Regions from separate parts of the Micromonospora sp. NBC_00821 genome, predicted to be linked through region 1. Evidence: predicted binding sites of a transcription regulator. Region 1 holds the regulator's gene; each other region holds the start of a gene.
What was found. Region 1 encodes HrcA, which represses chaperone genes, less so after heat shock. Its sites were predicted from a motif close to GGTTNGCACNCTCNNNNNGAGNGTGCNAACC; they were not measured.
Positions count from the first base shown of each region.

Region 1 (10,228 bases):
CGGGACCGAGGCCGTCACCAGCCCGATCTCGGCGGCCCGGCGCCCGTCGAAGGTGTCGCCGGTCAGGTACAGCTCGGCGGCGGCGCGGGGGTGCAGCCGGGGCAACACGGTCGCCGAGATGACCGCCGGGATCACCCCGATGCGTACCTCGGTGAACGCGAACGTCGCCTCGTCGGCGCAGACCGCCAGGTCGGCGGCGGCGATCAGGCCCAGCCCACCGGCCCGCGCCGGCCCGCCGACCCGGGCCAGCACCGGCTTCGGGCACTCCCAGAGCGCCGCGAGCACGTCACCCAGCATCCCCGCCGGCACCGTCCCGCTGGCGTACGCCGCGGCGGTCTCCTTCAGGTCCGCGCCGGAGCAGAAGACCGGGCCGGTGTGGTCGAGCACGATCACGCGGACCGCCTCGTCGGCGACAGCATCCGCCAGCCCGGCCAGCAGTTGGGTCATCAGGCCGGTGGAGAGCGCGTTGCGGTTGTGCGGGCTGTCCAGGGTGAGGGTGGTCACCCCACGGGCCGTGGCGACCCGCACGAGGACGTCGGGAGAGGTCATGCCGGGCACACTAGTGGCCATGCCCGGCGTCCTTCCAGATGGTGAGACCGTCCCCGTCGACGGATCGTTGCCCGCCACCGCCACCACGGCGGTCGGCGCGCGCGGCTTCGGCGTGTACGTGCACGTCCCGTTCTGCGCCAGCCGCTGCGGATACTGCGACTTCAACACCTACACGGCGTCCGAGCTGGGCGGCGGCGCGAGCCGCGAGGGGTACGCGGACACGGTCCTGGCCGAGCTGAAGCTCGCCGGCCGGGTGCTCGGCGACACCCCGCCGCCCCGGGTCGACACCGTCTTCGTCGGCGGCGGCACGCCCACCCTGCTCCCCGCCGACGACCTGGCCCGCATTCTCGACGGCATCGACCGCACCTGGGGGCTGGCCGCCGACGCCGAAGTGACCACCGAGGCCAACCCCGAGTCGGTCACCCCGGAATCGTTGAAGCTGCTGCGGGCCGCCGGCTACACCCGGATCTCGCTGGGCATGCAGTCCGCCTCCCCGGGGGTGCTGGCGATCCTGGACCGCAAACACAGCGCCGGCCGGGCCACCGCCGCCGCCCTGGAGGCGCGCGACGCCGGGTTCGAGCACGTCAACCTGGACCTGATCTACGGCACCCCGGGGGAGCGGGCCGAGGACTTCGCCGCCTCGCTGGAGCAGGTGGTCGCCGCCGGGGTGGACCACGTCAGCGCGTACGCCCTGATCGTCGAGGACGGCACCCGGCTCGCCGCCCGGATGCGACGCGGCGAACTGGCGTACCCCAGTGACGACGTGGCCGCCGACCGCTACCTGGCCGCGGAGGCCGCGCTCGACGCGGCCGGGCTCTCCTGGTACGAGGTCTCCAACTGGGCCCGCACCGAGGAGGCCCGCTGCCGACACAACCTGCTCTACTGGACCGGCGCGGACTGGTGGGGGCTGGGGCCGGGGGCGCACAGCCACGTCGGTGGGGTGCGCTGGTGGAACGTGAAGCACCCCTCGGCGTACGCCCAGCGGTTGGCAGCCGGCGCGTCTCCCGGTCTGGCCCGGGAGGTGCTCACCGTCGACGAGGCGCACATGGAGGACGTGATGCTCCGGCTGCGGCTGGCCAGCGGCCTGCCGCTGGCGGTGCTCGACGCCACCGGCCGGGCCGGCGCCGAACGGGCGCTGGCCGGCGGTCTCCTGGCCGCCGACGAGTACGCCGCCGGCCGGGCGGTGCTCACACTGCGCGGGCGGCTGCTCGCCGACGCGGTGGTCCGCGACCTGCTGCCCTGACTCGCCCACCGCCCCCCGGACCGGGACAGCGGTGAACCGGGCCGGCCGGGGGAGCGGCCGGCCTGGTTCACTTGATGAAGTTGGCGGTCATCGGGTAGCGGTACGGGGTGCCCTCGTTGGCCTTGATGCCGGCGATGATCCCGAACAGGATCTGGATCACCACGACGGCGATGCTGGGCAGGAAGAGCAGGCACCAGCTCACGAAGAGCAGCACGAACGCGATGATCGACCAGAGGATCTGGAAGTTCAGGGCGGCGAGGGCGTGCGCCCGAACGGTCGGCGACTGCTGGCCGCGGGCCAGGTAGGCGATCAGCGGGGCGACGAAGCCGAGCGGACCAAAGCTGACCAGCGCGCCGAGCGCGCCGCCGAAGTGCGCGACCAGCGCCCAGGTCTTGTCCTCGTTGGTGGCGTAGCCGCCGCCGGGGCCGCCGTAGGCCCCACCGGCCGGGTAGCCGCCGGGCGGGGGATAGCCCCCCGCCGGGGGGTAGCCGCCTGCCGGAGGGTAGCCGCCTGACGGCGGTTGGTCACCGGTGGGCGGCGGATAGCCACCGGGCGGGGGATAGCCGGCCGGGCCGGGTGCCCCGGACAGTGGTGCGGTGGGCGGCTCGGCCGACGGGAACGGGCCTGGGGAGGTGGGCTCCGGCGGGTAGTTGCCGGGGTCGCCCGACCCGGGAGGGCGAGGAGGTTCAGTCATGGATGTCACGGTAGGTGCCAGTGGCAACGCCGCACCAGAGCGACACCGCCTGGCAGTGTGGGCCGATCGGCCTGACAGGGTGGTGTGGGCCGCACCGAAGGGTGGCCGTTGATCATCGCGTCGGCGGGCCTGCCGACGTAGACTGGCACTCGTTACAGTCGAGTGCCAGGACGGCCCGGCCGGCCCAGAGCGCCGGCGGCCGACGTGCGACAGGAGGTGCGGAGGATGGGTCTCGACGACCGGAAACTCGCAGTGCTCCGCGCCATCGTCGAAGACTACGTCTCCACCCAGGAGCCGGTCGGCAGCAAGGCGCTGGTCGAGCGGCACCAGCTCGGGGTCTCCCCGGCCACGGTCCGCAACGACATGGCCGTGCTGGAGGAGGAGGGCTACATCCGGCAGCCGCACACCAGCGCCGGCCGGGTGCCCACCGACCGTGGCTACCGCCTCTTCGTCGACCGGTTGTCCCGGGTCAAGCCGCTCAGCCCGGCCGAGCGCCGGGCCATCGAGCGCTTCCTGGTCGGCGCTGTCGACCTCGACGACGTGGTGCACCGCACGGTGCGGTTGCTCGCCCAGCTGACCCGGCAGGTCGCCGTCGTGCAGTACCCGAGCCTGGCCCGCTCCTCGGTGCGTCACCTGGAGCTGGTGCCGATCTCCACCACCCGGCTGATGCTCGTCATGATCGCCGACACCGGGCGGGTGGAGCAGCGCCTCGTCGAGCTGCCCGGGCCGGTGCCCGCCGACGACGTCACCGACCTGCGCCGACTGATCAACGAGAAGCTCGCCAACGCCCGGCTGTCCGAGACACCGCCGCTGGTGCAGGCGCTGGTCGAGGAAGCGCCGACCGGCCTGCGTCCGACAATGACCACGCTCGCCACAGTCCTGCTGGAGACGCTCGTCGAGCGGCACGAGGAGCGGATCGCGCTCGCCGGCACCGCGAACCTCACCCGGGGTGGCCTGCTCGACTTCCAGGGCTCCCTGCGGCCGATCCTCGAAGCTCTGGAGGAGGAGGTCGTGCTGCTCAAGCTCATCGGTGAGACCGAGCCGAGCACGACCCGGGTGCTGATCGGCGACGAGAACGAGTTCGACAACCTGCGCGCCGCCTCGGTGGTCAGCACCGGGTACGGCCCGGGCACCACGATCGTGGGCGGCCTGGGGGTGCTGGGGCCCACCCGGATGGACTACCCCGGCAACATCGCCACGGTGCGCGCCGTGGCACGCTACGTGGGCGAGTTGCTGGCCCAGAACTGATTGGTCAGGGCCGATGCGGCCGGCTGCGGCCGCCGACCGGCGCAACGCGAGACGAACATGAGGACACGGAACGCAGTGGCCAGGGACTACTACGGCATTCTCGGTGTGAGCCGGGAAGCCTCCGATGACGAGATCAAGCGCGCCTACCGCAAGTTGGCGCGCCAGTTCCACCCGGACGTCAATCCGGACCCGGAGGCTCAGGAGAAGTTCAAGGACATCAACGCCGCGTACGAGGTCCTCTCGGACGACCGGAAGCGGCAGATCGTCGACCTGGGTGGCGACCCGCTCGCCCCTGGTGGTGGCGGCGCCGGTGGCCCGGGTGGGCCCGGAGGCGCCGGCCCGTTCGTCGGTTTCCAGGACATCATGGACGCGTTCTTCGGCGGTGCCGGAGGTGGCGCGCGTGGCCCACGGCCGCGTACCCGCCCGGGCGCCGACGCGATCCTGCGGCTCGAACTCGACCTGCACGAGACGGCCTTCGGCGTCGAGGCGCCGATCACCGTCGACACCGCTGTGCTCTGCACCACCTGCTCCGGCGCCGGCACTGCCGCCGGCACGCACCTGGCGACCTGCGAGGCGTGCGGCGGTCGGGGCGAGGTGCAGTCGGTGCAGCGCACCTTCCTCGGCCAGGTGGTCTCCGCCCGGCCGTGCACCGTGTGCCAGGGCTACGGCACCACCATCCCGCACCCCTGCCCCACCTGCGCCGGCGACGGCCGGGTGCGGACCCGCCGCTCGCTGACCGTCAAGATCCCGGCCGGCGTCGAGGACGGCATGCGGATCCGGCTGGCCCAGCAGGGCGAGGTGGGCCCCGGCGGCGGCACCGCCGGCGATCTCTACGTGGAGATCCACGAGCGCCCGCACGACGTGTACTCCCGCAAGGGCGACGACCTGCACTGCCGGGTCACGGTGCCGATGACGGCGGCGGCCCTGGGCACCCGGCTGACCATCAAGACGCTGGACAGCGAGGAGACCGTCGACGTCAAGGCCGGCACCCAGCCGGCCAGCACGCTGCGACTGCGCGCCCGGGGCGTGCCGCACCTGCGCGGCACCGGCCGAGGCGACCTCTACGTGCACCTGGACGTGCGGACGCCGACCAAGCTCGACCCGGACCAGGAGAAGATGCTGCGCGACTTCGCCAAGACCCGTGGTGAGGAGGTCGCCGAGCTGTCCAAGCAGGGCGGCTTCTTCTCCCGGATGCGCGACGCGTTCAACGGGCACGCCTGAGGTGTCCGCGCCGCTGTTCCTGGTGGAGGCGCTGCCCACCGGTGACGCGCTGACACTGGACGGCCCGGAGGGGCACCACGCCGCCACAGTGCAGCGACTGCGCGTCGGCGAGGAGCTGCTGCTCGCCGACGGTCGGGGTGGCACGGCCGCCGCCGTGGTCACGGCCGTCGGCCGGGGCAGCCTGGAGGTCAGCATCACCTCCCGGGGGTACGCGGACGCGCCCGTACCTCGTCTGGTGACAGTGCAGGGCATCGCCAAGGGCGACCGGGGCGAGCTGGCCGTGCAGGCGATGACCGAGGTCGGGGTGGACGAGATCGTGCCCTGGGCGGCCTCGCGTTCGGTGACCCAGTGGCGCGGTGACCGGGGCGTACGCGCCCGGGAGAAGTGGGTGGCCACCGCCCGGGAGGCGGCCAAGCAGGCCCGCCGGCCGTGGCTGCCGGTGGTGGCCGGTGCGCCGGACGAGTCCACCGCCACTGTTGCCCGTCGGATCGCCGGCGCCGCCGCCGGGTTCGTGCTGCACGAGGAGGCCGAGGACCGGCTCACCACCGCCGAGCTGCCCTCCACCGGCGAGATCGTGCTGGTGATCGGCCCGGAGGGTGGCATCGCCCCGGCCGAGCTGACCGCCTTCGCCGAGGCCGGCGGGCGACCCGTACGTCTCGGGCCGGCCGTGCTGCGTACCTCCACCGCCGGCGTGGCGGCCCTCAGCGTGCTCGCCACCCGCCTCGGCCGCTGGTGACAGCGGGCCTCGGGCTCGTTCAGGGCCGGGGAAAGACCGGCACCACCTCTTCCTCGGGCCCCAGGTCCAGCCCGGCCGGCCCGATGATCTGCGGGTCCGGTGCGCCGACCACCTCGGGGTCCTTGCCGGTGTAGTCGAAACGGTGCAGCACGTGCCGCATCGCCTCGAGCCGGGCCCGCTTCTTGTCGTTGCTCTTCACCACCGTCCACGGCGCGTCGGCCGTGTCGGTCCAGAAGAACATCGCCTCCTTGGCCTCGGTGTACTCGTCCCACCGGTCGAGTGAGGCGATGTCCATCGGGGACAGCTTCCACTGCCGGACCGGGTCGACCTGGCGGATCGCGAACCGGGTGCGCTGCTCGTTCTGGGAGACGGAGAACCAGAACTTGACCAGCCGGATGCCCGAGCGCACCAGCATTCGTTCCAGCTCCGGGGCCTGCCGCAGGAACTCCAGGTACTCCTTGCGGCTACAGAAGCCCATCACCCGCTCCACACCGGCCCGGTTGTACCAGGAACGGTCGAACAGCACGATCTCACCGGCCGCCGGCAGGTGCGCCAGCCACCGCTGGAAGTACCACTGGGCGGCTTCCCGCTCGTCCGGCTTGGCGAGCGCCACCACCGACGCGCCACGCGGGTTGAGATGCTCCATGAAGCGTTTGATGGTGCCGCCCTTGCCGGCCGCGTCCCGGCCCTCGAAGAGGATCACCAAACGCTCGCCGGACTCCTTGATCCAGTCCTGGAGTTTCAGCAGCTCGATCTGGAGCAGCCGCTTGTCGTGGTCGTACTCCTCGCGGTCCAGTCGCTCGTCGTACGGGTAGTCCTCGCGCCAGGTCTCGACGGGGGTGCCGTCGGGGCGGAGCAGGACAGGGTCGTCGTCGTGGCCGTCGGCCACCCGGTAGTCGGCGGTGAGGTCCAGCAACGCGGAGTCGGCCATGTCGGTGGGACTTACCCTCCCGCGAACCGCGAACCACCTCCCCGGTCGGGTGATCTGCCGAATGCGTCGACCTCAGCTGCGCAGGTAGGAGGCGCCGTTGAGGTCGACGATGGTGCCGGAGGCCCACTCGGACTGCGGCGAGGCCAGCCAGTGCACGGCGGCGGCGATCTCCTCCGGTTGGCCGACCCGGTCGAACGGGCTCTGCGCCCGGATGGCCGCGCCCCGCTCGCCGCGCAGGTGCTCGGTGGTCATGTCGGTCGCCACGAAGCCCGGCGCGACGGTGGCGACAGTGATGCCGTACGGCGCGAGCGCCACGGCGAGCGACTGGCCCAGCGCGTTCAGCCCCGCCTTGCTGGCGCCGTACGCCGGCTGCTCCGGTTCGCCGCGGAACGCGCCACGGGACGAGACGTTGACGATCCTCCCGCCGCGTTCGCGCATGTGCTGGGCGGCGCACCAGGTGACGTTGCCGGCGCCGGTCAGGTTGGTCTCCATGACCTGCCGCCAGCGCTGCTGCCACTCCTCGTACGAGGCGCCGAAGATCGGGTGCGGGTCGTCGCGGTCGCCGTACGTCCCGGCGTTGTTGACGAGCACGTCGAGCCCGCCGAGCAGTTCGGCGGCGCGGTCCACCATGACCCGGACCGCGCCCGGATCGGTGAGGTCGGCGCGGACCACGACGTGCCCGGTGCCCGGCAGTTGCGCGCGCAGTTCCTCGGCCGCGTCGGCGGAGTCGCGGTGGTGGATGGCCACCCGGTCGCCGCCGGCTGCGAACGCCGTCGCCACGGCGCGGCCGATCCCGCGCGAGGCCCCGGTCACGAGTACCGCCCGATCCGTCATGCCGGCCATCCTGCCTCAGCCGTGTCTTCCTCTTCGAACGGGCCGGCGGCGCATGCTGCGCCGGAGCGCCCCGGCCCGTTGGTCCTTACACTGCCCCGATGGGATCCGACTGCCTGTTCTGCCGCATCGTCGCCGGGGAGATCCCGGCCACAGTGGTCCGGGAGACCGAGACCACGCTCGCCTTCCGCGACATCGACCCGAAGGCGCCGGTGCACGTCCTGGTCATTCCGAAGGAGCACTACGCCGACGTCGCCACGCTCGCCCAGGGCGACCCGGCGCTGGCGGCCGACGTGCTGGCGACGTCCGCCGCCGTGGCCGAGGACGAGGGGCTGCTCGGCGACGGTTTCCGGCTGATGTTCAACACCGGCGCGTACGGCGGGCAGGAGGTCTTCCACGTGCACGCGCACCTGCTCGGCGGTGCGCCGCTCGGCCCGATGCTCGCCCGGGACCTCGCGTGACCCCAGGTGCGGCGCCCGGCTCCGGGGTGAACGAGCACCTGGACCGGTTGGTCCGGCGGGTGCAGGCCGACGCCCGGGTGCCGGCGGTGTCCGCGGCACTGCACCGGGCCGACCGACCGCTCTGGAGCTGCACTGTCGGCGAGACCGGCACCGCCGGCCCTCTGGACGCGGGCACCCAGTTCCGGATCGGCTCGATCACCAAGACGTTCACAGCGGTGCTGGTCCTGCAGTGCCGCGACGACGGGCTGCTGGACCTGGACGACCCGGTGGGCCGGCACCTGGACCTTCCGGCGCACGGCGAGCTGACAGTGCGCCGGTTGCTGTCGCACACCGGTGGCCTGCAACGCGAGCCGTTCGGCGATGTGTGGGACAGCCTGCGCGCACCGGACGACCGCCAACTTGTCGCCGAGCTGGACCGGGCCGAGCGGGTGCTGCCGACCGGCCGGCGGTTCCACTACTCGAACCTGGGCGTGGCCGTGCTCGGTCAACTCGTCGCCCGGCTCCGGGGTGGCAGCTGGGCGCAGGCGCTCACCGAGCGGATCCTGACGCCACTGGGGCTGACCGACACCACTGTGACCCCACGGCCGACGGCGGCCACCGGGTTCCTGGTCGACGCGTACTCCGACGAGGCGCACCCGGAACCGCCGACCGACTTCGGCGCGGTCGGCCCGGCCGCCCAGCTCTGGAGCACCGCCACCGACATGGCCCGCTGGGCGGCGTTCCTGGCCGACCCGGCGGCGCTGGACCCGACCGGCGCGGTCCTCGCCCCGGCCACCCTGGACGAGATGCGCTGGCCGCTGACCACCACCGACGAGACGCTCTGGGGCGCGGGCTTCGGGCTCGGGCTGATCCTGATCCCGCAGGGGGAGCGGGTGATGCACGTGGGGCACGACGGGGCGATGCCCGGGTTCCTCGCCGGGGCGTACGGCCGTCGCGGCGGTGACGGCACACCCGGGGCGATGGGCGCCGCGGTGCTCGGCTCGTCCGGCACGGCGAGCGAATTGTTCGATCTGTCGCACCGGCTGCTCGCCGTGGCGGTCGAGCACGACCCGGCCGAGATCGAGCCCTGGCGGCCCGGCGCACCCGCACCGGCGGCCCTGCGGGGTGCTCTCGGCCGCTGGTGGGGAGAGGGCTCCGAGTATGTCTTCTCGTGGCACGACGGCACCCTGCGGGCGCGCGGGGTCGGTGACCCGGCCGGACGTCCGCCGGCGATCTTCACCCCGCTGCCGGACCAGCCGGACGTGTTCCGGGTGGTCTCCGGCCGGGAGGTCGGGGAGCTGCTGCGGCTGACCCGGGACGAGGCCGGCGCTGTGGTCCGGATGCACTGGGCGACGTACCGGTTCACCCGCCACCAGGAGACCTTCGACAGGTACGACTTCCGGGCCGGGAGTTGATCGCGGCCAGCGGAAATGGGCGCGATGCGGCCCGCGTTGAACCGATACGATGGGTGTAACGTCCGCACGCCAGGCCAGGAGGCCGGCGCCGAGATCGAGAGCAGGTGGCGCAGGGCCCTTCGGCCCAACCTATGACCGGCACCCCACCTCCCGGCCCGCCCCGGGTGCAGACCAGGATCACCGTGCCCGACCCGAAGATCATGGTCAATCTGCTCGGCGCAGGCGACGAGATCCTCAGACTCGTCGAACGCTCGGTCACCAGTGACGTGCACGTCCGCGGCAACGAGATCACCATCACCGGTGACCCCGCGGACAACGCCCTCGCCGAGCGGGTCTTCAGCGAGCTCCTCGAACTCATCGAGAAAGGCGAGACCCTGACCAGTGACGCCGTCCGGCGTACCGTCGGCATGCTCGAGCAGGGCAGCGCCGAGCGGCCCGCCGAGGTCCTGACACTCAACATCCTCTCCCGGCGCGGGCGCACCATCCGCCCCAAGACGCTCGGGCAGAAGAAGTACGTCGACGCGATCGACACCCACACCATCGTCTTCGGCATCGGCCCGGCCGGCACCGGAAAGACCTACCTGGCGATGGCGAAGGCCGTCCAGGCGTTGCAGGCCAAGCAGGTCAACCGGATCATCCTCACCCGGCCGGCGGTCGAGGCGGGCGAGCGACTGGGCTTCCTGCCCGGCACGCTCAACGAGAAGATCGACCCGTACCTGCGCCCGCTCTACGACGCGCTGCACGACATGCTCGACCCGGAGACCATCCCGAAGCTGATGGCCGCCGGCACGATCGAGGTCGCCCCCCTCGCCTACATGCGGGGTCGGACGCTCAACGACGCGTTCATCATCCTGGACGAGGCGCAGAACACCACGCCCGAGCAGATGAAGATGTTCCTCACCCGACTCGGCTTCAACTCC
Region 1 covers NZ_CP108880.1:5,942,924-5,953,151, reverse strand. Annotated here, with positions in the region: gene OHB44_RS27105 (enoyl-CoA hydratase-related protein) at 1-549, opposite strand, end outside; gene hemW (radical SAM family heme chaperone HemW) at 569-1,792, shown strand; gene OHB44_RS27095 (DUF4870 domain-containing protein) at 1,860-2,486, opposite strand; gene hrcA (heat-inducible transcriptional repressor HrcA) at 2,712-3,734, shown strand; gene dnaJ (molecular chaperone DnaJ) at 3,810-4,955, shown strand; gene OHB44_RS27080 (16S rRNA (uracil(1498)-N(3))-methyltransferase) at 4,957-5,691, shown strand; gene ppk2 (polyphosphate kinase 2) at 5,711-6,622, opposite strand; gene OHB44_RS27070 (SDR family NAD(P)-dependent oxidoreductase) at 6,695-7,456, opposite strand; gene OHB44_RS27065 (histidine triad nucleotide-binding protein) at 7,555-7,914, shown strand; gene OHB44_RS27060 (serine hydrolase domain-containing protein) at 7,911-9,308, shown strand; gene OHB44_RS27055 (PhoH family protein) at 9,440-10,228, shown strand, end outside.

Region 2 (10,228 bases), 970 kb from region 1:
ACGGCGCGGGCACTGCTCACCACAGTGGCACCGAGGCTGGCCGCGGTGCGGGCCAGGGTGACCACCAGCCGGGCGTCGTCGACCTGCCCGTCGTAGTAGCGGATCGCCCCGGCCAGCGCGTCGGCCCGCAGACTCGGGAAGATCCGCCGGGCGCCCTCCCGGGTCAGGTGCCGGTGCAGGGGCATGCCCCTGCCACCGCCGAAGATCCCGGCGAAGGCGTCGTACGCGGCCACGCCGGCGCCGTAGTAGGAACGGCGGAAGACCCGGGCCGGCAGGTCCCGCAGGCCCCGCCCGGCCGGCAGCGGCACCATGATCGGCACCGGGCGTACCAGGTGCGGCGCGAGCCGGGTGGCCAGCAGACCACGCTCGGTGAGTGCCTCGTGGACGAGGTGGAACTCCAACTGCTCCAGGTAGCGCAGGCCACCGTGGATGAGTTTGCTGGACCGGCTGGAGGTCCCGGCGGCAAGGTCACGCGCTTCGACCAGCGCCACCTTCAGGCCACGGGACGCCGCGTCCAGGGCGGTGCCGGCTCCGGTCACCCCGCCCCCGATGACCAGCACGTCGAAGCGCTCGGCACGCAGTCGACGCAGGTCGGACGCACGGCGGACCGGTGAGAGCTGACCGGCGACGGATCGGGAGATATTGGGGTCGCGCACCCGTCCACCGTAACCGTCGAGCCACCGTGTCGACATTCGCCGCCCGCTCCGCACCGCGCCTACCTGCTCCGAAGCGCACGACACGTCTCGCCACCCGGCCCACACCGACCGATCGCAGATCTTGGACAGTTTCCGTCATCTCCTGACGGAAACTGTCCAAGATCTGCACGTTCCTCGGAGCCCCGGAACCCGACGGTCGGGTCGAAACCCTTCCTCGTAGTCGTAAGGTTCTCGGATGCAAGGTCAACCTGCGCACCCCGGCTACAGCGACCGCAGTTCCCCGTGGCCGGTGGTCGCGGCCGTGCTGGTCGGCTGCTGGACGGTGGCGGTCACAATGGGAACCCAGACCGGTGGCTGGCTCACCGATCAGGTGCTGCTGGGCTTCGGACGGGACCGGTTCGGCTGGCTCTGGCCGGTGCTCGGCCTGGCCACCGTCGTGCTGGCCGGCACACCCGCCCTGCTGCTGGCCCTCCTGCCCCGGTCGGGCGCGGTCCGGGCCACCGGGCGGGCCTGGTTGATCGGGGCACTCGCGCTCGGCGTGCTCACAGTCCTGCGGGTCGTGCCGCTGGTGCACCACGAGGCATACCTCGCCGCGCTGGCCGGCGCCGCGTTGCTCAGCGCGCTCGCCGTGCGTTGGTCGGCGCGCCGCTGGGCGTACCCCGGGCTGATTGGCTCGGTCCGCAGCCCGGCACCCACCGGGAACAGCGACGCGACACGGCCCGCAGCCACCGGGAACGGCGACACCACACGGCCCGCAGCCACCGGGAACAGCGACACCACACGGTCCGAGGCCAGCGGAGACGGCGACACCACGCGGCCCGCGCCCACCGGGAACAGCGACACCACGCGACCCGAGGCCACCGGGAACGGCGACGCCACGCGGTCCGAGGCCGCTGGGAACGCGGAGTCGGTCGGACGGCGCGTGCGCCAGCCCGGCCCGGTGCCGCTGCTCGCTGTCGCCGCCGGGTTGGCGCTGCTGCTGCCGTGGGCCTGGCTGGGCGCGCTCGGCGGCCTCCTGGAGACCGCGCTCGCGCTGCTGGCGGCCGCCGCGCTCGGGGTGCTCGCCGCTACTCTGCTGGATGCCCCGTTCTGGTCGCTGTTCGCGGTTGGGCGACCGCCCCGGCCGGCTCGGCTGGTGCTGGTCGGCGGCCTGGTCGCCGGGGTGGCGCTGCTGCTGCTCGCGGCCGGGACCGGCCAGTCCGGCGCGCAGTTGCCCGCGCTGCTGACAGTGCCGCCGGTGGGTTTCGCGCTGGCCGCGCTCTGGGCCGCGACCTGGCGGCCCACCGCCGACCCGGCCACCCCCGACCCAGCCACCACAGACCCGGCCACCCCCGACCCGGCCACCACCAGCCCAGCCACCACCAGCCCAGCCACCACCAGCCCAGCCACCACCAGCCCAGCCACCACCAGCCCAGCCACCACCAGCCCAGCCACCACCAGCCCAGCCACCACCAGCCCAGCCACCGCCGACCCGGTTGAGGCCACCCGCGCCGGCCGCACGGCGACCGGCTGGCTCGTGGGCCTGGCCGCGCTCGGCCCGTTGGCCTTCACCGACCCGGAAGAGATCAGCCTGCTGCTGGTCGGCACCCGGGACATCCCGTTCTGGGTGGCGGCCGCCAGCGGCGTCGGGCTCGCCGTCGCGGTAGTGGTCGCCATCGGGTACGCGGTGCTGCTCGCCCGACGCACGGCACGCACCCCGAACAGGCGGGTCGCCGCGGTGGCGGCCGTGGTGCTGCTGGTGGCGTTCGCGGTGGTCGACCTCGGCCCCGGCCAGCCGGGCCTGTACGGCGAGCGGCTGTTCGTGGTGCTGCGTACGCAGGCCGACCTGAGCGACCTTCCGGCCGCGGCGCCGGGTCGGGCCGGGCGGGACGCCCGCGCGGCGGAGGTCTACCGGCGACTGGTGACGACCGCCGAGCAGAGCCAGGGTGACCTGCTGCGGGGGTTGAACCGGCTGCGCCTCGACCCGGTGTCGTACTACCTGGTCAACGCGGTCGAGGTGGACGGCGGCCCAGCGGTCCGTGCCTGGCTCGCCCGCCGGCCGGAGGTGGCGCGGGTGCTGGTCAGCCAGCGCCTGCGACCGCTGCCGGCCCCGGCCGGGCAGAACCGGGGCACGTTGCCCAAGCCCACCGGCCCGCAGTGGAACATCAGCCAGATCGGTGCCGACCGGGTGTGGTCCCAACTCCGGGTCACCGGCACGGGCATCGTGGTCGGCAGCTCCGACTCGGGGGTGGACGGCACCCATCCGGCGCTACGAGCCGGGTTCCGTGGTGGGGACGACTCCTGGTACGACCCGTGGGACGACACCCGGAGCCCGACCGACCAGGGCGGGCACGGCACCCACACGGTGGGCAGCGCGGTCGGGCGGGACGGCATCGGGGTGGCGCCGGACGCGCAGTGGGTGGGCTGCGTCAACCTGGACCGCAACCTGGGCAGCCCCGCGCACTACCTGGACTGCCTCCAGTTCATGTTGGCGCCCTTCCCAGCCGGCGGCGACCCGTTCACCGACGGCCGTCCGGAGCGCGCCCCGCAGGTGCTGACCAACTCGTGGGGCTGCCCGCCCATCGAGGGTTGCGACCAGCGCGTTCTGCGGCCGGCCACCGCCGCCCTCGACGCCGCCGGGATCTTCGTGGTCGCCGCGGCCGGTAACACCGGCCCGTGGTGCGCGTCGATCGACGATCCGCCCGCCCCGTACCCGGACGTGCTGACAGTGGGCGCGGTGGACGCCCAGCGGCGGGTCGCCGAGTTCTCCTCGCGCGGGCCGGTGCCGGGCGGCTCGGGTAAACCGGACGTGCTGGCGCCGGGGGTGAGGGTGGTGTCGGCCATGCCGGGCGGCACGTACGCCGCGTTGGACGGTACGTCGATGGCGACCCCGCAGGTGGCCGGGGTGGTCGCGCTGATGTGGTCGGCGAACCCGGCGCTGGTCGGTGACGTGACCCGGACCAGGCAGATCCTTCGGGACACCGCCACGGTGGCGACACCCACCTATCGCTCCGACAGCCCTTCCGACGCCTGCGGTACTCCGTCGAACGTCACCGGTGCCGGCCAGGTCGACGCCTACGCGGCCGTTCGCGCCGCCCAGCAATAGGCAGGTTTCCTTCCTGAAGCGCTGAGCCGGGCGTGCGGCTCGACAGTCGGTGATCTAGGGTCGGCGACCATGGACGCCGAGATCACCGTCACCGAGCTGACCGCCGACCTGGTCACCAGCGTCGTACAGCTCTGCCAGCAGGCTCTCGACCTGCCCGAGGACGCCGCCGAGGCGGCTTCCATCGTGGACGTGCTCTGGACCCGGGCCGCCACCGAGCGGCCGGCGGTCGGGCTGGGCGCGTACCGGGGCGCGGACCTGGTGGGGGTGCTGATCTGTTCGGTGTCGTCGACCGAGCCGGGGATCGGGCACGTGGACCTGGTCGCGGTCCTCGCGGATCAGCGGCGTCGGGGCGTCGGCCGGACGCTGCTCCAGCGGGCCGAGCGGGTGCTCGCCGACCGCGGGGCGACCGAGGTGCTGCTGGCCGGAAACCCGCCGTACTACGCGTGGCCGGGAATCGACGTCCGCTACACGCCGGCGGTCTGCGCCGCACTCGCGCTCGGCTACCAGCAGGACCGGACCGCCTGGAACATGACCGCGGACCTGTCGTACGACGGGTCGCCGGCACTGCGGTCCACCGAGGCGACGGAGCAACGGCTGGCCGACCAGGGCGTCACGGTACGCCGGGCGGAGCCGGCGGACCTGCCGGCGCTGACCGCGTTCGCCCGGTCCACCTTCGGCGGAACGTGGGACGGCGAGCTGGCCGGGTCGGTGGGGCGTGCCGACGCCGGTTGCCACCTGGCGGAGCGCAACGGCGAGGTGCTCGGCTTCGCCGCGTACGGGTCGTCGCGGCCGAGTTGGTTCGGGCCGATGGGCACCGCGCCGGCCGCGGAGGGCTCGGGCATCGGTGGGGTGCTGTTGCGGCGCTGCCTGCGCGACCAGCGGGCGGTGGGGCTGGACCGGGCACAGATCGGCTGGGTGGGACCGGTGCCGTTCTATTCGGGTAGCGCGGGTGCGTGGATCGAGCGGGTCTTCTTCCTGTACCGGCGAACCCTACCGACGGCATAACCGGGGCAAACAGGACAAAGATCCATTCGCCCGCATCGGCCATCGACGCCCCCTACCGTTTCGGTAGAGGAGGCAGCCATGACCACGGATGACAACCAGACCGAGGACGGCCCGCCGATCACCTGGAAACCGGTGGGTGAACTCCCCGGCCAACTGCCGTTCGACAGGCTCGACTACGGCGACGCCGAGCAACTGGCCGAGATGACCACCGAGGGCGAGCCGTCGGTGGCCGAGGAACCGCAGGAGATGGTGGACGCGCCGATCAAACTGCCTCCGCCGTACAGCCGGGCACAGAAGCGGCGCAACCAGCGCCCACTACCGACCTGACGACGAACGGGGCGGACCGCGTCAGCGGCCCGCCCCGTTCGGTGTCGGAACTGGACTCAGAAGTCCATGTCCCCGCCACCCGGGCCAGCCGGGGCAGCCGGGTTCTTCTCCGGCTTGTCCGCGACAACGGCCTCGGTGGTGAGGAAGAGCGCCGCGATGGAAGCGGCGTTCTGCAGCGCCGAACGCGTCACCTTGGCCGGGTCGATGATGCCCGCGGCCAGCAGGTCGACGTACTCGCCGTTGGCGGCGTTCAGACCGTGACCCGCTTCGAGGTTACGGACCTTCTCCACCACGACGCCGCCCTCAAGGCCGGCGTTGACGGCGATCTGCCGCAGCGGGGCGTCGAGCGCGACCTTGACGATGTTCGCACCGGTCGCCTCGTCGCCGACCAGGTCGAGCTTGTCGAAGGCGGTCTTGCCGGCCTGAACCAGCGCGACGCCACCACCCGGGACGATGCCCTCCTCGACGGCGGCCTTCGCGTTGCGAACGGCGTCCTCGATGCGGTGCTTGCGCTCCTTGAGCTCGACCTCGGTGGCCGCGCCGACCTTGATCACCGCAACGCCGCCGGCCAGCTTGGCCAGCCGCTCCTGCAGCTTCTCCCGGTCGTAGTCGGAGTCGCTCTTGTCGATCTCGGCCCGGATCTGGTTGACCCGGCCCTGGATCTGCTCGGCGTCACCGGCACCGTCGACGATGGTGGTCTCGTCCTTGGTCACCACGACCTTGCGGGCGCGGCCCAGCATGTCGAGGCTGGCGGCGTCGAGCTTGAGGCCGACCTCCTCGCTGATGACCTGGCCACCGGCGAGGATGGCGATGTCGGTCAGCATGGCCTTGCGGCGGTCACCGAAGCCCGGCGCCTTGACGGCGACCGACTTGAAGGTGCCACGGACCTTGTTGACCACCAGGGTGGCGAGGGCCTCGCCCTCCAGGTCCTCGGCGATGATCAGCAGCGGCTTGCCCGACTGCATGACCTTCTCCAGGATCGGGAGCAGGTCCTTCACCGACGAGATCTTGCTGTTGGCGATCAGGATGTACGGGTCGTCGAAGACGGCCTCCATACGCTCCGGGTCGGTCATGAAGTAGGCCGAGATGTAGCCCTTGTCGAAGCGCATACCCTCGGTGAGCTCAAGCTCCAGCCCGAAGGTGTTGCTCTCCTCGACGGTGATGACGCCTTCCTTGCCGACCTTGTCCATCGCCTCGGCGATGATCTCGCCGACGGTGCTGTCGCCAGCGGAGATGGAGGCGGTGGAGGCGATCTGCTCCTTGGTCTCGACGTCCTTGGCGAGCTTGGACAGCTCCTCCGAGACGCTCGCGACAGCGGCCTCGATGCCCCGCTTCAGGGCCATCGGGTTGGCGCCAGCGGCCACGTTGCGCAGGCCCTCGCGAACCAGGGCCTGGGCCAGGACGGTCGCCGTCGTCGTGCCGTCACCGGCAACGTCGTCGGTCTTCTTGGCGACCTCCTTGACCAGCTCAGCGCCGATCTTCTCGTACGGGTCCTCGAGCTCGATCTCCTTGGCGATGCTCACACCATCGTTGGTGATGGTGGGGGCACCCCACTTCTTCTCGAGCACGACGTTGCGGCCCTTGGGGCCGAGGGTCACCTTTACGGCGTCGGCGAGCTGGTTCATGCCCCGCTCGAGGCCGCGGCGCGCCTCTTCGTCGAACGCGATCATCTTGGCCATACGGCGTTGTCCTCCTGGACACTCACGGGCCACCCGAGATGTGTGCCCCGGATGGGCCGCCTGGTGTACGCACCTTGGGACGTCGCCACCTGGCGACGACGACGTCCTTCGGCCGGGCCGGATAGCCCGCGACGACCGGCCATGTGCCGCCCCGGTGTCTCCACACCGGTGCAACCTGGCCCCACCGTCCCGACCATTGGCACTCACGGTATGCGAGTGCCAATGACTTGTTTAGCACTCTCACCTGCCGAGTGCAAGCACGATGCCGCCGCTCAGCCGAGTTCCGCGGCCAGTCCAGCGCTGTTCACCGGTGCCTCATGGGCACGCTGCTCGGCGTACGTCACCAGCAGACCGATCATCTGCGCGAGGTGGGCCGGCAGGGCTAGCACGGCGGTGATCCCGATCACCACCACCGCTCCGACGGCGGTACCCGCCGAGGAGAACGGATCCGTTCCGAGCGGGGAGGTGCCGATTCCTTCCAGGGCACCGGGGATCAGGGTGCCGACGATCACCGCGGCGGCCACCAGGGCCACCCGTCCGAGAAGCAGGCCGAGCCGGTCGTGGAACATCCGGAACGATCGACCGATCGGGTTGTGCCGTTCGAAGAGGTAGACCGGGCCGGCCATGCTCAGCGCGAAGGCCAGGTAGATGCCCGGCAGCACGCAGAAACAGAAACCGACGCCGATGAGCAGACTGATCAACAGGGTCCAGCCCCACAGCCCGAGTGCCCGACGCAGGCCGTAGCGCAGCGCGGCCTCCAGGCTGGCCGGCTGACCGGCCGCCTGCTGGGTGATCACCCAGGTGCCGGCGGCCCACCCGACGGCCTGCACCAACCCGACCACCACACTGCCGCCGACCAGCAGGACGAGGAGGCTCAGCAGCTCGGCGGCGAAATTGTCCGGCAGCGCGGGGGTCGACGTCGATTCGGCCTGGGCGGCCCACTTCGCCGATGGGTCCAGCCCGAGGGAGACCACCGAGAGCACCGCCGCAGGCAGCACCTGGGTGAGCAGCATGATCGGCACCAACTGCCGCCAGCCCCGGCGCAGCGCTCCCCCGCACCGGTTGAACCAGCCGCCGATGCCGGCACCGGGCGGCGTGACCAGGGCGTCGTTCGGGTCGAACCCGTGACCCGGCGGGTACCAGCCGACGGGCGGCCCCGGATACCACGGCTGCCCGCCGTAGGGACCCGACCCGGGCGGGTAACCCCCGGTGGGCGGGAACACCCAGCCCTGCGGTGGCGGGGCCGCACCCCAGGCACCCTGCGCGGGATCCCAGCCGGGCGGCGGGGCGGCGGGGCCGGAGGACGGGCCGGCCGGGGGCATGCCCGGCCCCCAGCCGGGGGGCGGACCGGCGTGGCCGGGGCCGCCGGCTTGCGAGGACGGATCGGACGGGTCCGGCTCCCCCGACCCGGAGGAAGGAGTGTGCGGGGGTGGCTGGTCGGTCATGAACGCTCCTCAGCTTTGGCTGGAACGGTTCACGATCTTCCCGGCTGAGTGCCCCTGCCGCAGCCCCGACTCACGGGCCGATCGGCCAGGAAGCTCAGCCGATGACGCGTACGTGCTCCGCCTGTGGGCCCTTCTGGCCCTGGGTGATCTCGAACTCGACCCGCTGACCGTCGTCCAGCGCCTTGTAACCGTCCATCTCGATCGCGGAGAAGTGAACGAACACGTCCTGACCGCCGTCGACGGCGATGAAGCCGTAGCCCTTCTCGGCGTTGAACCACTTCACGGAGCCCTGTGCCACGGTGCACTTCCCTCACTCTGCCCGGCGTTGCCTGATTCGGCGCACGGCACGGCCGGGCGCCCCGGACCACCGACTCAGCGATCGATGACCGCCATTGAATGAGGTGGCCGAAATCGCACGCTACACGAGGAGTGACGGCCGCGCACTGCCACAAATCAGACACACTTCGGGGCGTCCCGAGCGCGCTGATCGGCCGGGTTCCCCGGCCATCGGATTCGCCCGCGTCATTCGGAGAGGGGCAGGGTCGCAGGGCAGCCCTCGAGATGATCGCGATCGGGCCCAGCTCGCGAAACGCCAATCCCCGCCCTGTGGTAGGCATGCGGACATGACCACCGACATGGGCTCGCCGGCCCTACGGCTCGCGGAGATCCGCCGGGTCCGGCCGGAGGACGCCGCCCGGATGCGGGCGCTGCGCCTGGAGATGCTCGCCGACGCGCCGTTGGCCTTCCTGGAGACCCTGGCGGACGCGGCGGCCCGACCGCACAACGAGTTCGCCGCCCGGGTCGCGTACACCTCGGCCGGTGCCGGTAACGCGCAGTTCGTCGCCGACCCGGGCGGCCGGCTGGTCGGGCACGCCGGTGGTACGACCCACCCGAACGAACCGGGGCTGACCGTGATCTACGCCGTGTACGTCACGCCGACCTGGCGCGGCAGCGGCCTGCTCGGCGAGCTGATCGACGGGGTGGCCGCCTGGTCGCGAGCCTGTGGCCGACCTGAGCTGCTGCTGGAGGTGGTGGTCGGCAACGACCGCGCCTACCGTGCCTACCAGCGCCTGGGCTTCGAGGACACCGGGGTACGGGTCCCCCACCCGAACATCCCAGCCCTCACCGAGCTACAGATGCGCCGAACAGCCTGACCCACAAACCACCTCCAACGATCACCACCGCCACGCGGACGGCCGGCGCGCGCCGCCCAGCCGTGATGATCACGCTCGATCCAGGATGTAGTGGTCATCATCCGACCAGAGGCCACTACTTCCTGGGTCGAGCACGATCATGGGAAAAGCAGAGGCTCCGGGCCGGACACGCCGACGACCACCGCGCCCACGGCGGGTTTCCGGGGCAGCCCGACCCGGAAACCCCCACCGCGACTAGAGATCAGACATGACGCCGTGACTGCACGATCCGGAACCGGTTCGCCACATAAGCCCCGTCGGTCAGCGCCGAGTTGGCCGCCGCGTTGGCCCCACTGCCGTGGAAGTCGGAGAACGCCGCCGACTGGTTGACGAAGACGCCCCCGGTGAGGTTGCAGGACAGGTGAACCCCGACCTCGACCGCCACCGCCTCGGTTGCGTCAAGCACTGCCTCGTCGGTCGAGTAGACCCCGGCGGTGAGCGCGCCCTTCTCGCCGACCGTCCGGCGCAGCAGCTCCAGGCTGTGCGTGGTGGAGTCGGTAGCGATGGCGAACGAGATCGGTCCGAACCACTCCCGGCCGTACGTCTCCGCGTCGTCAGCGGCCAGCTTCACGATCGTCGGGGTACGCACCACCGCGTCGGCGTACGACGGGTGGGCCACGGCCCGCGACTCCAGCACCGGCTCGCCGACCTTGGTCACCTCGGCCAGCCGCTCCAGCACCCCGTCGTTGACGATGGCGCCGGTCAGCTCCACACCTCGGGCCGGGTCGGCGGTGAGCTTGCCGACCGCTGCGGCGATCCCGCCGGCCACCTCGTCGAAGCTCTTGTGCCCCTGGTCGGTCTCGATGCCCCCGGCCGGGATGAGGATGTTCTGGGAGGT
Region 2 covers NZ_CP108880.1:6,911,412-6,921,639, forward strand. Annotated here, with positions in the region: gene OHB44_RS31725 (glycerol-3-phosphate dehydrogenase/oxidase) at 1-641, opposite strand, end outside; gene OHB44_RS31730 (S8 family serine peptidase) at 892-3,741, shown strand; gene OHB44_RS31735 (GNAT family N-acetyltransferase) at 3,811-4,746, shown strand; gene OHB44_RS31740 (hypothetical protein) at 4,825-5,073, shown strand; gene groL (chaperonin GroEL) at 5,130-6,752, opposite strand; gene OHB44_RS31750 (hypothetical protein) at 7,025-8,197, opposite strand; gene OHB44_RS31755 (cold-shock protein) at 8,292-8,495, opposite strand; gene OHB44_RS31760 (GNAT family N-acetyltransferase) at 8,821-9,351, shown strand; gene paaN (phenylacetic acid degradation protein PaaN) at 9,593-10,228, opposite strand, start outside.
Region 2: a site for HrcA is predicted at 6,947-6,977, ahead of groL (chaperonin GroEL). Genes of this name have one in related genera too.

Region 3 (10,228 bases), 630 kb from region 1:
GAAGAGGTGCCCTGAGTAGCTTTGTCCGGTCTGGGGTATTCGGGCCGGGTGCAAGGCTTAGGCTGCTGCGAGGTATGCGACCTTTGTCCGGTGACCGGATGCACTCGTGGGCCGGAATCATGGCCGGGCGGGGGTCGTTACATACCCTGACGATCGCAGTACCACCGGCCCGCCGCCCGACCCCTGAGGGCTGGTCGCGCAGGTTGGAATGCCAGCCTCCACCCGGTCGTTACAGTCCCCACGAACGGCCGTCGGGCACCGCCTCGATAAGGGTGCCGGCAGGTGGGCCAACCCCGGAATGACCCCGGCCCCCCGGTCGTTACAACCCCCACGAACGACCGTCGGGCACCGCCTCGACGAGGGTGCCGGCAGGTGGGCCGACCCCGGAATGACCCCGGCCCCCGGGTCGTTACACAGGGTCCCGGCGCCACGAGCCCCCCGCGCTCGGCAGGTCGCCGACCCGACGCCCCACACGGCGTCACCCCCCAAGACTTTTTCCCCGTTGTTTGTTGCAGCGCCGGACGAGGTGCTCACACCCGTCACTGCCGTTCCCCCTTTTTGGCGGTGTGGGTGTTCTACCCCCGAAGGAGCTACCCCCATGAACACGATCTTCCGTAAGAGCATGTTGTCTGTTGCTGGTCTCGCGTTCGCTGGTGGTGTGTTCGCCGGCCCGATCGCCGCCCACGCCAACCCGGTGGATGCCAAGCCGGTCGCGGTGGCTGTGCAGTCGGCGGCGCCGAAGCCGCAGGGCGACCAGTCGCGTATCAGCCTGAATGACGAGCAGACCGCGAACGTGAAGGCGATCATCGCCGCTACGAAGAAGGCTGGTCTGCCGGAGCGGGCCGCGGTCATCTCGATCGCGACGAGCCTGCAGGAGTCGAAGCTGGAGAACCTGGGTCACCTGGGCGACATGAACGACCACGACTCGCTGGGCCTGTTCCAGCAGCGCCCGAGCTCGGGTTGGGGTACGCCGGAGCAGATCACCGACCCTGAGTACTCCACGACCGCGTTCCTCAAGGGTTTGAAGCAGGTCGACGGGTGGCAGGACATGGCCTTGACCGACGCCGCGCAGACCGTACAGGTCTCGGCCTACCCGGACGCCTACGCCCAGTGGGAGCAGCAGGCCACCGACCTCGTTGCCCAGCACTGGAACAGCTGACCCACACCACCGCACCACACCACAAGCACCCAGCACCAGGGCACGGCACCACCGCACCACCGCGACAACACCACAGCAGGACACCGACCTCTGGCCGGCACCCGCAACCCCGGGTGCCGGCCAGCGGTGTTTCTCTGCTCCGAGTCCACAGACCTGAATCCGCAGATCTTGGACACTTTCCGTCCAGCGCGAACGGAAAGTGTCCAAGATCTGCGTGCGTGGTCCGGGGCACCACCGGTCCACCCGCCGTCCCGCCGTACCGCCGTACCGCCGTACCGCCGGAGAATCGCGGGAACCCCGCAACGCAGGTCGCGAACCAGCCCACCGACCCGCAGAGCAGGTCACGAACGCGCACCCGCAGAGCAGGTCACGAACGCACAGGGCAGGTCACGAACGCGCAGAGCACGTCGCGGACACACGTCGCGGACACACGTCGCGGACACACGTCGCGGACGCAGCCCGGGCGACGACGCCATGGCGTGGATCAGCGGACGGTCACTGTGATCGTGTGCCAGCCGGTGGCGCCATCCGGGACGACGTCCTGCGTACGTTCGGTCTGGGTTTCACCGGTTGCGTCGGTCGCGCGGACCTGAAGCCGGTGCTCGCCCAGCGTGGCCTCCCACCGCCAGGACCACTGCACCCAGGTGTCCACCGACACTGTCGGGGCCAGCGCGGCTTCCTGCCACGGGCCGTCGTCGACGCGTACCTCGACTCGGCGGATGCCCCGGTGCTGCGCCCAGGCCACCCCGGCGACGGTCACCGGGCCGGCGGTCAGCCTGTTACGTCCCCTGGGCGTGTCGATCCGGGATTGGGTCTTGATCGGCCCCTGGGGGGACCAGCCGCGCGGCACCCAGTACGCGTCGAAGTCGGCGAACCGGGTCAGCTCCAGTTCGGTCACCCATTTGCAGGCCGACACGTAGCCGTAGAGTCCTGGCACCACCACTCGGGCCGGGAAGCCGTGCTCGACCGGCAGCGGCTCGCCGTTCATCCCGACGGCCAGCAGGGCGTCCCGGCCGTCGCGCAGCGCGGCGGTGGGGGTGCCGCAGGTCCAGCCGTCGACCGACCGGCCGACGACCTGGTCGGCGTCGTCGTCCGGCTCGACCTCGTCCAGCAGTTCCCGCAGGGGTACGCCGAGCCACAGGGCGTTGCCGATCAGGTCACCGCCCACCTCGTTGGAGACGCAGGCCAGCGTGACATACCGCTCGACCAGCGGTCGGGCCAGCAGATCCGCGTAGCTGTAGGTGCGTTCCCTACCGACCCGTCCGTGGATCCGCAGCCGCCAGGTGTCCGGGTCGACCTGGGGCACCACCAGCGCCGTGTCGATTCGGTAGAACCCGAAGTTCGGGGTGACGTACGGCGCGAGCTGCGTCAGTGAGAGGTCCGCGCCCGCCGGTACGGCAGGTGCGGGGGTAACCGGCGCGGGCAGGCGGATCGCGTCGCGGGCTGCGGACACGCCGCGCCGCCCCGCCAGCCAGCGCCCACCGAGGCCGGCCACCACGGCCGTCCCGAGCAGCACTCCGCTGCCGGTGAGGAATCGCCGCCGCGACTCGGGGTCCACTTCGGCAGGCCCGACCGGTTCGACAGCCGCCGTCGGTCCGGCCGGTGTCACCGGCACCGGCCCTGCCGGCGACACCGGCACCGATTCACCCGGCGGCACCGATTCTCCGGGTGACCCCGGACCAACCGGCGACCCCGGACCGGCCGACCCGGGACCAGCCTGCGATCCCAGGCCAGCGGTCGACACCGGACCAGCCTGCGACACTGGACCTGCCGATGGCACCGGGCCAGCGGGCGGCGTGGGTGGTGACCAGGACCAGGGGTCCAGCTCGAACGGCCCGCCGATGAACAGCCAGAGCACCAGGGCGCCGAGACCGGCGCCGACCAGGGACGGCAGCGCGTCGGCGAGGTCAGCGCCGGCGCGGGTCAGCGCGGAGGCCACGCCGATGACGCCGAACGCGGCAATGCCGGCCAGGCCGAGTGCCAACCGGCGGACCGCCAGTACGCCGAAGAGCGCGGCGAAGCCTCCCAGCAACACGGCAGTGCCGACCAGCAGCGCGATCTTGTCGGCGGTGCCGAAGAGGTCGATGGCGAGTTGCTTCAGCGACTCGGGGACGGCGTCGACGACGACCCCGCCGACCGCGACCAGGGGCGCCGACCGGGGACCGGTCAACACCGCGACCGGTTCGGCGATCCCGATCGCGACGGCGGCGGCGGTGATTCCGGCCAGCGCGGCGTACCGCCGTGACGTGGTGCTCATCGGCCCAGTGTGCGCGATCAGCTCGCCGGGTCGCCAACAACGTCAGCGTTCGGTAATGACCTACCAGCCCGCGAGAACGAGCCGGGGCGCACCGCCTTACAGCGGTGCGCCCCGAAACGGGTGTCGCTACCGGATCAGAAGCCCGGGCCGTGCTGGTGGCCGTGACCGTGGCCGTGCCCGCCGCCGGCGGCCGGCTCGGCCTGCTCCGGCTTCTCCACCACGAGGCTCTCCGTGGTGAGCAGCAGACCGGCGATCGAGGCGGCGTTGGTGACCGCGTTGCGGGTCACCTTCACCGGGTCGATGATGCCGGCCTTGACCAGGTCGACGTACTCGCCCTTGGCGGCGTCGAGGCCGTTGCCCCACTTGAGGTCGGCGACCTTCTGCGTCACGACGTAGCCGTCGTGACCGGCGTTCTGGGCGATCCAGCGCAGCGGCTCGACGAGCGCCTTGCGCACGACCGAGACGCCGACCTTCTCGTCACCGGTGAAGCCCAGGTCGTCGTCGAGCACCGAGAGGATCTGCACCAGGGCGGCGCCGCCGCCGGGCACGGTGCCCTCCTCGACCGCAGCCTTGGTCGCCGCGATGGCGTCCTCGATGCGGTGCTTGCGCTCCTTCATCTCGACCTCGGTCGCCGCGCCGGCCTTGATGACGGCGATGCCACCGGAGAGCTTCGCCAGCCGCTCGGCCAGCTTCTCCCGGTCCCAGTCGGAGTCGGAGGCCTCGATCTCCTTGCGGATCTGAGACACCCGGTCGGCGACGTCGGCCTTCTGGCCACCGCCGTCGACGATCGTGGTGTTCTCCTTGTCGACCACGACGCGCCGGGCGGTGCCGAGCACCTCCAGGCCGACCTGGTCGATCTTGTAGCCCAGCTCCGGGGCGACCAGCTCGGCACCCGTGGAGATCGCGATGTCCTGCAGCATTGCCTTGCGCCGGTCACCGAAGCCCGGGGCCTTGACCGCGCAGACCTTGAGGGTCTTGCGCAGCGAGTTGACCACCAGGGTGGAGAGCGCCTGGCCGTCCACGTCCTCGGCGATGATCAGCAGGGGCTTGCTGTTCTGCAGGACCTTCTCCAGCAGCGGCAGCAGCTCCTCGATCGCCGAGATCTTCTGGGTGGTGACCAGGATGTACGCGTCCTCAAGGACGGACTCCTGACCCTCCAGGTCGGTGACGAAGTTCGGCGAGATGAAGCCCTTGTCGAACTGGAGACCCTCGGTCACGTCCAGTTCGGTGGTGAGCATCGAGCCTTCCTCGACGGTGATGACACCGTCGCGGCCGACGCGCTCCATCGCCTCGGCGATCAGGTCGCCGATCGTGGAGTCCTGCGCGGAGATCGTCGCCACGTTGGCGATCGACTCCTTGCTGGTGACCTCGGCGGCACGGCCGAGCAGCGCCTCGGAGACCTTCATGGCCGCCGCGTCGATGCCCCGCTTGAGGCCGGCCGGGTTGGTCCCGGCGGTCACGTTGCGCAGACCCTCGCGAACCATCGCCTGGGCCAGCACTGTCGCGGTGGTGGTCCCGTCGCCGGCGACGTCGTTGGTCTTGGTCGCCACCTCCTTGACCAGCTGCGCGCCAAGGTTCTCGTACGGGTTGGTGAGCTCGATCTCCTTGGCGATGGTCACACCATCGTTGGTGATCGTCGGCGCACCGAATTTCTTGTCCAGGACGACGTTGCGCCCGCGCGGGCCGAGGGTGACCTTGACCGCGTCCGCGAGGGCGTTGACACCGTGCTCCAGCAGGTGCCGGGCGTCGTCCGAGAAGCTCAGGATCTTCGCCATTAATGTCCCTTCGAAGCGCCATTGCCCCGGCCCGGCGAGCCGGACCGGGGCAGTGGCACTGATCGGTTGCTTACTTCTCGATGACCGCGAGGACGTCGCGGGCGGAGAGCACCAGGTACTCCTCGCCGGCGTACTTGACCTCGGTGCCGCCGTACTTCGAGTAGAGGACGGTGTCGCCGACCTGCACGTCAACCGGAACCCGGTTGCCGTTGTCGTCGACGCGCCCCGGGCCCACAGCGAGGACGGTGCCCTCCTGCGGCTTCTCCTTGGCGGTGTCGGGGATCACGATGCCCGACGCCGTGGTGGTCTCAGCCTCGTTCGCCTGGACCACGATGCGGTCCTCGAGCGGCTTGATCGCAACCTTGGTCGCGGTAGTCACGGGCATACCCTCCTGGGGTACTGGTTTCGTTGCTGGCCAGCGGGGCTGACCAGCGTCAATCTGCCTCATGCCACCGGGCGGTGCCGTCGTCGCGGGTGCCGGTCCGCCTGGCGTGCGCACCCGGGTCGCGAGACCCGGAAGCTGGCACCCTCAGGGTGAGAGTGCTAATCGCAGGTTATTCCGTGGCTAGCACTCCGTCAAGGAGAGTGCCAGCGAGTCGCGCCCCGCCAGCCAGGATTTCCGGGTCGGCCGGGACAATGGCGGGGTGGATCTCGATCAGCTGGCGGCGCTGCGTACCCCTGAGGGGTCGGCCGCGCTCACTGCGGCGGCCGACCTGGCCGGCGGTGATCCACTGGTCGCGGCGTCGGCGCTGCGCGCGACCGGGGTGCCGCCGACGTTGGCTGCGGCGGCCCTCACCCAGGCCGAATTGCGGCACCGGGCGGTGGGCAAGTTCGGCCCGGCCGCCGCTGGGATGTTCCTCACCCGTCCCGGCCTGGAGCAGGCCACCCGCCGGGTGGTCGCCGACCGTCGGGCCGCCCGGTTGTCCGCGGCCGGCGTGCGCTCCCTGGCCGACCTCGGGTGCGGGCTCGGGGCCGACGCGCTGGCCGCCGCCCGCGCCGGCATCCGGGTGTACGGGGTGGAAGCCGACCCGGTGACCGCGGCGATGGCCGCCGCCAACGCCGAGGCGGCCGGCCTGGCCGAGCTGTTCACTGTCGAGTGCGGCGACGCGACCGGGTTCGACGTGTCAGGGGTCGACGGGGTCTTCTGCGATCCGGCCCGCCGCACCACCGGCACCGGGCGGCGGATCTTCGACCCGCGCGCCTACTCGCCACCGTGGGACTTCGTCACCGGGCTGGCCGAGCGGGTGCCGCGCACAGTCGTGAAGGTCGCGCCGGGCCTGGACCACGCGCTCATTCCGGCCGGCGCGGAGGCCGAGTGGGTCAGCGTGGACGGCGACCTGGTCGAGGCCGCGCTCTGGTGCGGCGAGCTGGCGGAGGTGCCCCGCCGCGCCACCGTCTACCGCCAGCGGGGCGCCGAGACCCACCGTCACCAGCTCACCGGCTCGGGTGCCGCCGAGGCGCCGGTCGGGCCGCCGAGGCGCTACCTGTACGACCCGGACCCGGCGGTGGTGCGCGCGCATCTCGTGGCCGAGCTGGCCACCGAACTGGACGCCACCCTGGGCGATCCGAGCATCGCCTACCTCTACGCCGACCGGCCGATCCGCACCCCGTACGCGCGCTGCCTGGAGATCACCGACGTGCTGCCGTTCTCGCTCAAGCGCCTGCGGGCGCTGCTGCGCGACCGCGGGGTGGGCCGGGTGGAGATCCTCAAGCGGGGTTCGGCGCTCACACCGGAGCAGCTCCGGCGGGACCTGCGGCTGGCCGGGAACGCGGCGGCGAGCCTGGTGCTCACCCGGGTCGACGGCGCACCGACGGTGCTGGTCGGCCAACCTGTCGGCTAGCCCCGTCTCGACTAGCCTCGTCGCTGTGGCGGGACAGGGCACGCCGGCAACGGCACTGTTGGTCAAGCACGGAGTCGCGCATCGCACCCATCCGTACCGGGTGTCACCGGACGCCCCGAACTACGGCGCGTTGGTGGCGGTGGCGCTCGACGTGGCACCGGAGCGCGTGTTCAAGTCGCTGGTGACCGCTGTCGACGGCGCGCTCACTGTGGCGGTCGTCCCGGTCACCGGCGAGCTGGATCTCAAGGCGCTCGCGGCGGCGGTCGGCGGCAAGCGGGCAGCGTTGGCCGACCGGGCGGTCGCCGAGCGGGCCACCGGTTACGTGCGCGGTGGGATCAGCCCGCTCGGGCAGCGTCGACGGTTGCCCACGGTGTTGGACGAATCCGCGCTGGATCTCCCGACGATCTACGTCTCGGCTGGTCGGCGTGGTCTGCAACTCGAACTGGCCGCAGCGGATCTGGTGGCGCTGACCGACGCCCGCACCGCGCCGTTGCAGACCCACTGACGACAGTCGTTACGTCGACTCCCCCGTGGGATACCCAGGGAGTAACAGTCGCGTTGCTGAATTGTTATCGCTCCCAACAAACTATGCACCTGCGCGGTCTTGTGGAGCCGGTGTGACGCGAAATACGTTGCCGGACACAACAAAACAACACCTCCCCCACCTCCGAAAGGACCCTGCACATGCGTAAGGGGATCCTCACCATCGCCGCCGTGGGCCTGCTCACGACCGGCGGCTTGACCGCCTGTGGCGACGACTCCGGCGACAAGGCCGCCTCCGCCAAGACCCCCAAGATCGGCGTGATCCTCCCGGACAGCAAGTCCTCGGCCCGCTGGGAAACGGCGGACCGTCGGTTCCTGGAGGAGGCGTTCAAGGCCGCCGGCGTCCAGTACGACATCCAGAACGCCCAGAACGACAAGACGGCCTTCCAGACCATCGCCGACCAGATGATCACCGGTGGCGTGACCGCCCTGATGATCGTCAACCTGGACTCCGGCACCGGCAAGGCCGTGCTCGACAAGGCCAAGTCGCAGGGTGTGGCCACCATCGACTACGACCGGCTCACCCTCGGCGGCTCCGCCCAGTACTACGTCAGCTTCGACAACGAGACCGTCGGCAAGCTCCAGGGCGAGGGTCTGACGAAGTGCCTGACCGAGAAGGGCGCCAAGAACCCCGTCGTGGCGTACCTGAACGGCTCCCCCACCGACAACAACGCCACCCTCTTCAAGGCCGGCTACGACTCGGTGCTCAAGCCGAAGTTCGACGCCAAGGAGTACGTCAAGGGCCCTGAGGACGCGGTGCCGGCGTGGGACAACGCGCAGGCCGCGACGATCTTCGAGCAGCAGCTCACCAAGGCCAACGGCAAGATCGACGGCGTGCTCGCCGCCAACGACGGTCTCGGCAACGCGGCCATCTCGATCCTGAAGAAGAACAAGCTCAACGGCAAGGTGCCGGTGACCGGACAGGACGCCAGCACCGAGGGCCTGCAGAACATCCTCGCCGGTGACCAGTGCATGACCGTCTACAAGGCGGTCCGGGAAGAGGCCAAGGCCGCCTCCGACCTGGCCATCGCCCTCGCCAAGGGTGAGAAGAAGGACACCGGCCAGACGGTCAAGGACGGCGACCGGGACGTCCCGTCGGTGCTGCTCACCCCGAAGGCCATCTACAAGGACAGCGTCAAGGACGTCATCGCCGACGGCTACGTGACCAAGGAAGAGGTCTGCACCGCGGCGTACACCAAGTTCTGCGCCGAAGCCGGCATCAGCTGACCGACGCCGCAGTACCCGCCGGAACGACCATCGCCGCCCGGCACGGGAGCACCCTCCCGTGTCGGGCGGCGCACGCCGGACGGGCCCCGACCCTCCCTTAAGAAGGAGACCCCCGTGTCCGCGACCCCCCTGCTGGAACTCCGCGGGATCGACAAGAGCTTCGGTCCCGTCCAGGTGCTCCGCGACGTCGCCCTGACCGTCCACCCGGGAGAAGTGACCGCACTGGTCGGCGACAACGGCGCCGGCAAGTCGACCCTGGTGAAGTGCATCAGCGGCATCCACCCCACCGACGCCGGGGAGTTCCTGTTCAACGGTGAACCGGTGCACATCGGCAGCCCACGCGACGCCGCCACGCTCGGCATCGAGGTCGTCTACCAGGACCTCGCGCTCTGCGACAACCTGGACATCGTGCAGAACATGTTCCTCGGCCGGGAGAAGCGCAGCGGCATCGTCCTCGACGAGCCGACAATGGAACAGCTCGCCGCCGAAACCCTGGCGGGGCTCTCCATCCGCACCGTCACCTCACTTCGCCAGCACGTGTCCAGCCTCTCCGGCGGTCAACGCCAGACCGTGGCCATCGCCAAGGCGGTGCTGTGGAACAGCAAGCTCGTCATCCTGGACGAGCCGACCGCGGCGCTCGGCGTGGCACAGACCGCCCAAGTGCTCGAACTGGTCCGCCGCCTCGCCGACAACGGCCTGGCCGTGGTGCTCATCTCGCACAACATGAACGACGTCTTCGCCGTCTCCGACCGGATCGCCGCGCTGTACCTCGGCCAGATGGTCGCCCAGGTGAAGACCACCGACATCACCCACGCCCAGGTGGTCGAGCTGATCACCGCCGGGCGCTCGGGCGGGCTCGGCCTCGCCACCGACCCGGGCAGCAACGGCGACGGCCCGCAGGCGGCCGACTCGATCTCAGGAGGCGTCCGATGACCACCACCGCCGTGCGGAAGGACGGACCCGCCGCCGTCACACCGACGCCGACCATCGGAGGCCACTTCCGCAACTACCTCAGTCGGGTACGCGGTGGCGACGTCGGCGCACTACCAGCCGTACTCGGCCTGATCGTGCTCTGCACCGTCTTCGCGATCATGCGGCCGTCGTCGTTCCTGTCGGCCGGCAACTTCGCCAACCTCTTCACCCAGGGCGCGGCGGTCACGCTGATCGCGATGGGCCTGGTCTTCGTGCTGCTGCTCGGCGAGATCGACCTGTCCGCCGGCTTCGCCAGCGGCGTCTGCGCGGCGGTGCTGGCCAATGTGGTCACGGTGCTCGGCTACCCCTGGTGGGTCGCCGTGCTCGCCGCTGTCGCCACCGGCGTGGTCATCGGCAGCACGCTGGGCATGCTCGTCGCGAAGATCGGCATTCCGTCCTTCGTGGTCACCCTCGCCGGCTTCCTCGCCTTCCAGGGCGTCGTGCTGCTGCTCGT
Region 3 covers NZ_CP108880.1:6,577,593-6,587,820, forward strand. Annotated here, with positions in the region: gene OHB44_RS30150 (hypothetical protein) at 599-1,159, shown strand; gene OHB44_RS30155 (molybdopterin-dependent oxidoreductase) at 1,644-3,416, opposite strand; gene groL (chaperonin GroEL) at 3,551-5,191, opposite strand; gene groES (co-chaperone GroES) at 5,262-5,576, opposite strand; gene OHB44_RS30170 (THUMP-like domain-containing protein) at 5,836-7,032, shown strand; gene ybaK (Cys-tRNA(Pro) deacylase) at 7,058-7,537, shown strand; gene OHB44_RS30180 (sugar ABC transporter substrate-binding protein) at 7,717-8,802, shown strand; gene OHB44_RS30185 (ATP-binding cassette domain-containing protein) at 8,917-9,735, shown strand; gene OHB44_RS30190 (sugar ABC transporter permease) at 9,732-10,228, shown strand, end outside.
Region 3: a site for HrcA is predicted at 5,710-5,740, ahead of groES (co-chaperone GroES). Genes of this name have one in related genera too.